DNA from 3 places in the Arthrobacter sp. Soil761 genome. Region 3 is predicted to be linked to each of the others. Evidence: riboswitches for the same ligand, from Rfam matches in the RefSeq annotation. Region 3 holds a riboswitch; each other region holds the start of a gene.

Region 1 (3,268 bases), on a different contig from region 3:
ATCGAGAGTGAGGAAGCGCGTCGCCCGGACCCAGAGGAGCTAGGGCTTCCCGCGCGGCTAGATCTGCTTGAGTGCCTGTTCCAGGTCGCGGAGGAGGTCCTCCGGGTCCTCGAGCCCTACCGAGAGCCGCACCACGCCGTCACTGAGCCCAATGGCGGCGCGCCCTTCCGGCCCCATGGCGCGGTGCGTGGTGGTGGCGGGGTGCGTGATCAGGGACTTCGAATCACCAAGGTTGTTGGAGATGTCGATGATGCGCAGCCCGTCCAGCAGTGCGAAGGCCGCTTCCTTGCCGGAGCGCCCGCCGGAGGGAGCCAGCTCAAGCGTGAGGACCGTACCGCCGGCGCTCATCTGCCGTGCCGCCAGGTCGTACTGCGGGTGGGACTTGAGCAGCGGGTACTTCACCCAGCTCACGGCGGGCTGTTCTTCCAGCCACTCTGCGAGCCGGAGCGCCGTGGCGGAGGAATGGTTCACGCGCAGGCTCATGGTCTCCAGGCCCTTGGTCAGGACCCAGGCGTTGAACGCCGAGAGTGCGGGCCCGGTGTGGCGCATGAGCTGTTTCACGGGGCCGTCGATGAACTCCTTGGTGCCCAGGATGGCGCCGCCCATGACCCTGCCCTGGCCGTCGATGTGCTTGGTGCCGGAGTAGACGATGACGTCGGCGCCCAGGTCACCGCAGCGCTGCAGCAGGGGAGTGGCGAAGACGTTGTCCGCCACCACCTTGGCGCCGGCGGCATGCGCAAGTTCGCTGACCGCGGCGATGTCCACGATCTCCTGCATCGGGTTGGACGGGGATTCGAAGAAGACGGCGGTGGTGGGCTTGGAGAGGGCCTCGCGCCACTGGTCCAGGTCCGGCCCGTCCACGAAGACGGTCTCCACGCCCCACCGGGGAAGGATCTCGTTCAAAATCACGAAGCACGAACCGAACAGCGACCGGGCGGCCACCACCCGGTCGCCGGCAGCCAGCAGGGCACCAAGCGCGGTGAACACCGCGGACATGCCCGACGCCGTCGCGAAGCAGGCTTCGGTGCCTTCCAGCAGCCGGAGCCGCTCCTGGAAGGTGGCCACGGACGGGTTGCCGTAGCGGGAGTAGACAAAGCGTTCGTCCTCGCCGGTGAAGGCGCGTTCAGCTGCTGCCGCGGATTCGTAGACGAAGCCGGAGTTCAGGAAAATGGCCTCGGACGTTTCCTGGAAGTTGGTGCGGTCCAGCCCGCCACGGACAGCCTGGGTGTCGGGGTTCCAGCCGGGGGCGTCTTGGTTGAAGGTCACTTAGTTCTTTCCGAGGTTGGTGGGAAGGCCGCGGTTTTTCCAGCCGTTGACGGTGCGTTCGCCATAGCGGTCCGGCTCGCCTTCAAAGCCCTCCAGCACGTTGTAGGAGGTGAAGCCGGCCCGGGTGGCCGCGATGGCTGCCGCGATGGACCGCTGGCCGGAGCGGCACAGGAACACCAGTTCGGTTGAACGGTCCTCGGGCGCCTGCTGGCTGAGGTCGTTGATGAAGTCGGGGTTGGGGATGCCGCCGGGGAAGGTCCACTGGATGAAGAGGGGGTCGTTGTCCGTGGCCTTGGTGTCCGGAATGCCGATGTGGGCCCATTCGCCCTCGGTGCGGACGTCCACCAGGATGGCGCCCTGTTCCAGCTTCTCCCATGCTTCCTGGGGCGTGAGGTCTCCCGCGTAGCTCATGCGTGGCCCTCGCCGTCGAACTCGCCTTCAAATTCGGCGTCCAGTTCATCCACTGCGGTGGCAACCGCGGCATCGGCCGAGGCGATTGCCGCCGGAAGGACCACTGCCTGCGCCACGATCACGCTGGTGCCGTTGAAGGTGGCTGCCGGGCTGCCGTGCAGCACATAGCCGTCGGCCAGGGCCGTGGAGATCCGCTCGCAGAATGAACGGTCATCCGGGCCGGTGATCAGGCGGTAGGACAATTTTTCGTCGGGGGCAGGTGCGTCAGACACGACGGATCTCCTTCTTTCACGCTTGCAGCTCGAATCGGTCGATATGCCGAGTATTCACCTGAGGCACCCCGCCGCGAAAGGGAGGGTTGCCGACCGGCCAGTCAGGGCTTCACACCGGTACTCATTACTCCCCAAAAACGTAACATCTGCCGCGCCAAGCCGCACCGCCGCCGTCGTCATGTTCCGTAATTGAGCAGCGCTGAAGGGAGGCGCGGGGTTGAAGGAAAGCGCGACGGCGGACATCGCCGCAGGTGGGCGGCCCGCCACGTGCCGCCCGGGGCCGCGGGGCCGATAAAGTTCTTACCGGGGCGCCGCCCCGTCGTCACAGCAATGAGCACCGGGGGTCCTGTCAGCATGCGGGCAAACACATCGCGCCACCAGGCCGCCATTTGCGGGACCCGCCGGCCGTCCATCGGTGCGTTCCTGGCCGCGGCCATCGTCAGCCTCCTTGCCCTGCTGGCGGCTGCGCCGGCGCATGCGGCGGACGCTGCGCCGGAGAAGGGAAAGCCCTGGCTGGGCGCGGTGCTCGAGTGGGGCGAGGACACCGCCGCAGGCTTCAGCGGCCGGCTTGGTGCCAGTCCGGCCGTCTTCGGCCACGACATCACCATCCCCTACCGCGATTCGGAACGGAACGACCTTGACGGCTTCCTTCAGCAGGCCGCGTCCCTAGGCGCCCACGCCCTGCTCACGGTGAAGCCGTCAGTGCCCCTGGGCCAGCTCGGCACCGCGGAAGCGGAAGCATTCGCAGCGCAGGTGCGCGACCTTACGTCCGGGTTCAAGGGGCAGCTGCTGATCCGGTTCGCCCCGGACATGAATGCAAGCTGGGTGGCCTGGGGCCAGCAGCCCGCCGCGTACCGGCAGGCCTTCAGGGCTGTGGCGGCAGCGTTCAAGAAGTACGACGGCGGCCGGGCCACCTTGGTGTGGGCGCCTTACCTGGGCAAGGACTACCCCTTTGACCGCAACCGGGATGCCCCGCAGCCCGGAACCGAAGGCTTTTCCCTCCTGGACACGAACGGCGACGGGGCCTGGAACTCAAGCGACAGCGCCTACGCCCCTTACTACCCGGGCGACGACGCAGTGGACTGGGCGGGGCTGGCCGCCTATCACGACGACACGGCCGGCGGCCCCGCCGTCAACTCCCAGCCGAGGGCCGGCGAGCTCCAGGACATGCTGACGGCCTCCGGCGGCGAAAACTTCTACGGCACCTATTCCGAGGGGCGCAACAAGCCGTTCCTCCTCCAGACCTCTGCTTTCTACAGCCCCGCGTCCGGCGGCGCGCAGGAGGCGGACATCAAGGCGGGCTGGTGGGACCAGGTGGT
Region 2 (3,268 bases), on a different contig from region 3:
GGACACGCTTGCCCGGCTGGTGAAGATCCAGGACCGCCACACCCTCCTGCGCCGCAGCGCCGACGACACCGACCCCGTTGAGCGCGCGGTGGTGGCCAACGCCGACCAACTGGTGATCGTGGTGGCTGCCGCCAACCCGGAACCCCGCACGGGGTTCATCGACCGCGCGCTCGTGGCCGCATACGACGCCGGAATCGAACCCATCCTGCTGGTCACCAAGGCCGACGTCAAAGACCCCGCGGACCTGCTTTCCAACTACACGCACCTGGACTTCCCGGTGATCATCAGCAAGACGGCGGATGCGCAGGCGTCGGGAATCGATGCCCGGTCCGATGACGGGCTCTCGGCGCGGCTGGACAGCGCCGCAGTGGCGGCGCTGCGGGACCATCTCGATGGCAAGGTCACCGTTATGCTGGGGCACTCCGGCGTCGGCAAGTCCACCATGGTGAACGCCCTGACCGGCGCCGAGCGGGCCACCGGCGGCGTGAATGCCGTGACCGGGCGCGGCCGCCACACGTCGTCGTCGGCCCTTGCCTTGCGGTTGGCGGACGCGCCTCCCGGCAGCTGGATCATCGATACCCCCGGCATCCGTTCCTTTGGCCTGGCGCACGTGGACCCTGACCGCATCCTGCGCTCCTTCCCGGACCTCTCCCCCGGCATCGAGAACTGCGAACGGGGCTGCAAGCACACCGCAACCGCAGTGAACTGCGGCCTCGACGACTGGGTGGCAGGCGGACACGCAGGTCCCACCGGCGCGGCCCGGCTGGCCTCGCTGCGGCGCCTGCTTGGCACGGACCCGAGGATGGAAGCACAGGAAACCAAGGAGCTCGGCAGCGTCAACTGACGCGTTCTCCCGGCAGAACCGTCCACAGACGGTAGTTTGGAACCATGATCCAACCCGCTTCGAGCTACAACGATGACCTGCGCCTGGCCCATGTCCTGGCCGACTCCGTGGATGACCAGACCATGAGCCGCTTCAAGGCCCTGGACCTCCACGTTGAGACCAAGCCGGACCTGACGCCGGTCACCGACGCGGACAAGGCCGCCGAGGAAGCCATCCGGGGCCAGCTCTCCCGTTCACGCCCCCGCGACGCCGTCCTGGGCGAGGAATTCGGCAGCACCGGCCACGGTTCCCGGCGCTGGATCATCGACCCCATTGACGGAACCAAAAACTTTGTCCGCGGCGTTCCCGTATGGGCCACGCTGATCGCCCTCGTGGATGAGGGCGAACCGGTGGTAGGCGTCGTCAGCGCCCCGGCCCTGGGCAAGCGCTGGTGGGCGGCGAAAGGCATGGGCGCGTACATGGGCAGGTCCCTTGCCGCCGCCACCCGCCTCCGCGTGTCCAACGTGTCGAAGCTTTCCGACGCCTCCCTCTCCTACTCCAGCCTGGGCGGGTGGAAGGAACGCGGAAACCTTGACGAGTTCCTCGGCCTTACCGAGGACGTTTGGCGGACCCGGGCCTACGGGGATTTCTGGTCGTATTGCATGGTGGCCGAGGGCTCCGTGGACATCGCCTGCGAACCCGAGCTGAACCTCTATGACATGGCTGCCCTGGTGCCGATCGTGGTGGAGGCCGGCGGCCGGTTCACATCCCTGGAAGGCGAGGACGGCCCGTTCGGCGGGAACGCCCTGGCCACGAACTCAATCCTGCACTCGGAGGTCCTGCACCGATTGAACCCGTACCTGGACGATCTGCTGTAACTCACGCGCTTTCCACGTTTGAACGAATAATGCGACGCCGGACACCTCCCAAGGCAGGTGCCCGGCGTCGTTTATTCGGCGGCGCGTAACAAAGCCCTTAACAATTGCCGCGGCTTCAGTCCTGGCCGCCCCATGTCCTACGCTTTTATGCAGGTCACGAGTGCCAGCGCAAAACCCCGGTTTGCTGGCCGGCAACCCTCCATTCGCGGTGGGGTGCCCCGGGTGACGACCAGGCCGGTCCGGAGCGGATGCGGCAAGCGCGGATTCCACTATGCCGGAGTCCTGTACCAAGTGAGGTCTCTGTGACAACTGCCACCGTCTCCCCCCAGCCCGTCATTGCCCAAGCTGCCGTCCCCCATGCACGCCACGCCGCAGCCGGCCGGCCGCTCGCTGCCGTCACCGGCGCCGAAATCCAGGCGCCCCTGATTTCGGGCGGCCACGTGCGGTACGCCAACCTCGATTACGGCGCCTCCGCCCCGGCACTGTCCGTAGTGTCCGCTTACCTGAATGAGATCCTCCCCTACTACGCCAGCGTCCACCGCGGGGCAGGATACGCATCCCAGATCAGCACCTCCGTGTACGAGAACGCGCGCAGCATCGTCAGGGATTTCGTGGGCGGCCGCCCGGATGATTCGGTCATCTTCACCCGCAACACGACGGATTCGCTGAACCTGCTGGCCGGCTGCCTTCCCGTGACCGATGGCCGCCACCACGGCGAAGTGCTGTACCTGGACATCGAACACCACGCCAATCTCCTGCCGTGGCAGGGCGTCCCGCACCGCAGCATCGTCGCCGCCGACACCATCACCGGCACCCTTGAGGCCGTACGTGCCGAGCTTGGACAGGGCGGTGTCAGCCTGGTCGCGGTCACCGGGGCCTCCAACGTGACCGGCGAAATCCTCCCCATCCGGGCGCTGGCCGCGCTGGCCCACGAACATGGCGCACGGATCGTGGTGGATGCGGCCCAGCTCGCGCCGCACCGCCGCATAGACATCAGCGCGGATGACGTCGACTACCTCGCCTTCTCCGGCCACAAGCTGTATGCGCCCTTCGGCGCCGGCGTCCTGGTGGGACGCCCGGACTGGCTGGACGCCGGCGTCCCGCACCTCGCCGGGGGCGGCGCCGTCAAGGAAGCCAGGCTCGACGGCGTCAGCTGGGCCACCGGCCCGGCCCGCCATGAGGGGGGCTCGCCGAACGTCCTGGGGGCCGCCACGCTGGCCCGCGCCAGCCAGGTCATTGCCGGCCTGGACCAGGAACGCTGGCACGCCCACGAGTCCGCCATCCGCTCCTTCCTGGTGGAGGGACTCCAGCGGATCGACGGCGTCACGGTTCACCAGATCTTCAAGGACACCAACCCCGAAACGGACACCATCGGGGTGGTCAACTTCTCCGTCGAGGGTTACGACGCAGGACTGGTGGCGGCGTACCTTTCGGCAGAGCATGGCGTGGGCCTGCGTGACGGGCGCTTCTGCGCCCATCCCCTGCTGAAGCGCCTGGGCCTGCCGTCCGGTTCCCTCCGCGCCAGCTTCGGCGTCGGTTCGCGCCTGGAAGATGCCGAGCGCCTGCT
Region 3 (3,268 bases):
TTGCGTCCGAACTTGTCGCCGAAGTGGCCAAAGACGATGCCGCCGATGGGGCGCGCCACGAAACCGACGGCATAAGTGAGGAAGGCGGCGATGATGCCATCCAGTTCTGTGCCGGCGTTGGGGAAGAAGGCCTTTCCGAACACCAGGGTGGCAGCCGAGGCGTAGAGGAAGAACTCGTACCACTCAACAACGGTTCCGGCCATGGAGGCCGTAACCACTTTCTTAAGGCCTGAAGCCTTGACGTCGGTTTCCTCTGTGCGCCTTGCGGCGGAGCTTTCCGTACTCATGCGAACTCCTTCGGCGTCGTCGTCGACACCACGGGGACCAATCAATGGCGGCCGGGTGTGATGCACACCACGAACGCACCGGATTCGATTGAGTATGGTCTGCCTGCGGTGCAACCTCAACGCCGATTAGTGCAGAAGGCATCTGCAGGAATGCACATGCGGGGCGCTAGGCCAGGAAGCTGCTCCGGAGCTGGCTGCCCAGCTGCCCGATCTCTGTCAGGAACCCGTCGTGCCCGATCGGCGCCTGGATGACGTGGACGTCCACGTCCCCCGGCAGGGCCTGGGCCAGCTCACGGGACTGCGACGGGAAATACAGCCGGTCCGAATCCACGGCGGCCACGAAGAACCTGGCGGTGGACCTGGCCAGGGTTTCGGCCAGGGTTCCGCGGCCCCGGCAGATGTCATGGCTCATCAGCGCCTCGGTGAGGGCGATATAGCTGTTGGCGTCGAAGCGCTTCACGAGCTTGCTGCCCTGGTGGTCCAGGTAGCTTTCCACCTGGTAGCGGCCGCGGGCGGCCAGAGCCTCACCCTTCAGGGGCGACTCCGGCGCCTGGGGTTCCCGGCCGAAGCGGCCTTCCAGTTCAGCCGCGGACCGGTAGGTGATGTGGGCGATGCGCCGGGCAAGTGCCAGCCCGGCTTCCGGGCAGGGGCCGCCGTAGTAGTCGCCGCCGTTGAAGTGTGGGTCCTGCCGGATGGCCAGGGTCTGGGCCTGCGCGAAGGCGATCTGTTCCGCCGTGCTCGCGGCGCCCACGGAGATGACGGCGCAGCGCTGCACCCTCTCCGGGTAGGTCACTGCCCATTCAAGGGCGCGGGCGCCGCCCATGGATCCGCCCAGGACAGCGAACCAGCTGCTGATGCCCAGCTGGTCAGCCAGCCGGGCCTCTGCCAGCGTGCTGTCCCGCAGGGTGACCAGGGGGAAGCGGGAGCCCCAGGGGGCTCCGTCCGGGGCGGCCGACGACGGGCCCGTGGACCCGTAGCAGCCGCCCACGATGTTGACGGACACCACGAAGAACTTGTCCGTGTCCACGGGAGCGCCGGGACCGGCCAATTGTTCCCACCAGCCTTCTTCGTCCGTGTCGCCGCGGGTCACGTGGGTGCTGCCGGTCAGGGCGTGCTCGATCAGGATGGCGTTGCTGGCGTCGGCGTTGAGCGTGCCCCAGGTTTCGTAGGCCAGCGTGACGTCCGGGAGGTATCCCCCGGCTTCGAGTTCCAGCCCTCCGATGGAGGCGTAGCGGACAATTCCGTGTTCGGGGATGGTGGTTCGGGCGACGGTAACCGTCATGGCAAGACCTCTTCTACGCGCTTGCCTGCCGTCGTCTGACCGGCAGGCCAGGTCCTCACCCGGGGCACCCCACCGCGGATGGAGGGTTGCCGGCCAGCAAGCCGGGGCTGTCACTGGCACTCATGACCTGGTTTGAGTGTACGAAACACCCCCCGCTCCAGGCCAAGAGTGTGACTGGTTGTGACTTCCCCGCTTGCCGGCCCTCCCGGCGTCAGCCCTGGCGCGCTTTTAGCTCTGGGCGCCTTTGGCAGCGCGGAAACCCGCTTCCAGGTCGGCCAGGATGTCATCGATGTGCTCCAGGCCAACAGAGAGCCGGACCAGTCCCGGATTCACCCCGGCCACCGCTTGCTGCTCCGGCGAGAGCTGGCTGTGGGTGGTCGACGCCGGGTGGATGACCAGGGAGCGGACGTCGCCGATGTTGGCCACGTGGGAGTGCAGCTCCAGGGCGTCGACGAAGCGCTTGCCCGCCTCCGCTCCGCCGGCAAGGTTGAAGGCCACGACGGCGCCCGTTCCCTTGGGCCCGTACTTGCGGCCACGCTCGTACCAGGGGCTGGAGGGCAGCCCGGCGTAGGCGACGGATTCGACGTCGTCCCTTCCTTCCAGCCAGCGCGCCACTTCCGTGGCGTTGGCAACGTGGCGTTCCACCCGCAGGCTCAGCGTCTCCAGGCCCTGGGAGATCAGGAAGGCGTTGAAGGGGGAAACCGCCGAGCCAAGGTCGCGCAGCAGCTGGACGCGGGCCTTGAGGATGTAGGAGAGGTTGGCACCCAGCGCACCGTCGGCGCCTAGGTCGCGGGCGTAGACCAGGCCGTTGTAGGTGGGGTCCGGGGTGTTGAAGCCGGGGAACCGTTCAGGGTCCTTGCCGAAGTCGAATTTGCCGGAGTCCACGATCACGCCGGCAATTGCGGAGCCGTGGCCGCCCAGGTATTTGGTGGCGGAGTGGATCACGATGTCCGCACCCCACTCCAGTGGGCGGATCAGGTAGGGCGTGGACAGGGTGTTGTCCACGATCAGTGGCACGCCTGCCTGGTGGGCCACCTCGGAGATGCCTTCGATGTCCAGGACGTCCTGGCGGGGATTGGACACCACTTCACCGAAAAAGAGCTTGGTGTTCGGCTGGACGGCGTCGCGCCACTGGTCCAGGTTGTCGGGATCCTGGACGAACGTGACCGAGATGCCGAACTTCTTCAGGGTGTGGGCGAACAGGTTGTACGTTCCGCCGTAAAGGCTGGGGCTCGCCACAATATGGTCCCCCGCCTCCGCAATGTTCAGCACCGCGAACGTCTCGGCGGCCTGGCCAGAGCTCAGCAGCAATGCGGCCAGGCCCCCCTCAAGGCTGGCGATCCGCTGTTCGACGGCATCCTGGGTGGGGTTGCCGATCCGGGTGTAGATGGGTGCAAGTTCGGCGAGGGCAAAGCGGTTGGCTGCGCTTTCGGCGCTGGGGAACACGAAGGACGTGGTCTGGTAAATGGGGAGCGCGCGGGCTCCTGTGGCACTGTCGGGCTCCTGGCCGGCATGGATCTGGCGGGTTTCGAAAGACCATCCGTTGGACATCCAAATCTCCTTTGACGTGGGCCCGGAATGCGTGGGGCAGTACGGGCCGCGCTTGCTTCCGGCTCTTGCCGGACAGCCAGGTCCTCACCCGGGGCACCCCACCGCGGGTGGAGGGTTGCCGGCCAGCGAGCCGGGGCTTGGCGCTGGC

Evidence for each region. A riboswitch is a leader RNA that binds a small molecule or an ion and turns the genes downstream of it on or off. The one in region 3 is predicted to bind S-adenosylmethionine.
Region 1: linked by a shared signal. The riboswitch ahead of ASG79_RS13820 (DUF1737 domain-containing protein) and the one ahead of metX (homoserine O-acetyltransferase MetX) in region 3 are both predicted to bind S-adenosylmethionine.
Region 2: linked by a shared signal. The riboswitch ahead of ASG79_RS01940 (aminotransferase class V-fold PLP-dependent enzyme) and the one ahead of metX (homoserine O-acetyltransferase MetX) in region 3 are both predicted to bind S-adenosylmethionine.

Annotation. Positions count from the first base shown of each region.
Region 1 is NZ_LMSF01000023.1:365,646-368,913, reverse strand. Features, by position in the region: gene ASG79_RS13830 (O-succinylhomoserine sulfhydrylase) at 58-1,266, opposite strand; gene ASG79_RS13825 (rhodanese-like domain-containing protein) at 1,267-1,677, opposite strand; gene ASG79_RS13820 (DUF1737 domain-containing protein) at 1,674-1,949, opposite strand; SAM riboswitch class IV at 1,963-2,078, opposite strand; partial or broken gene opgC (OpgC domain-containing protein) at 2,304-3,268, shown strand, end outside.
Region 2 is NZ_LMSF01000001.1:413,740-417,007, forward strand. Features, by position in the region: gene rsgA (ribosome small subunit-dependent GTPase A) at 1-844, shown strand, start outside; gene hisN (histidinol-phosphatase) at 889-1,701, shown strand; SAM riboswitch class IV at 1,854-1,967, shown strand; gene ASG79_RS01940 (aminotransferase class V-fold PLP-dependent enzyme) at 2,004-3,268, shown strand, end outside.
Region 3 is NZ_LMSF01000011.1:44,795-48,062, forward strand. Features, by position in the region: gene ASG79_RS08135 (MFS transporter) at 1-287, opposite strand, end outside; gene metX (homoserine O-acetyltransferase MetX) at 454-1,569, opposite strand; SAM riboswitch class IV at 1,582-1,697, opposite strand; gene ASG79_RS08145 (bifunctional o-acetylhomoserine/o-acetylserine sulfhydrylase) at 1,798-3,120, opposite strand; SAM riboswitch class IV at 3,164-3,268, opposite strand, start outside.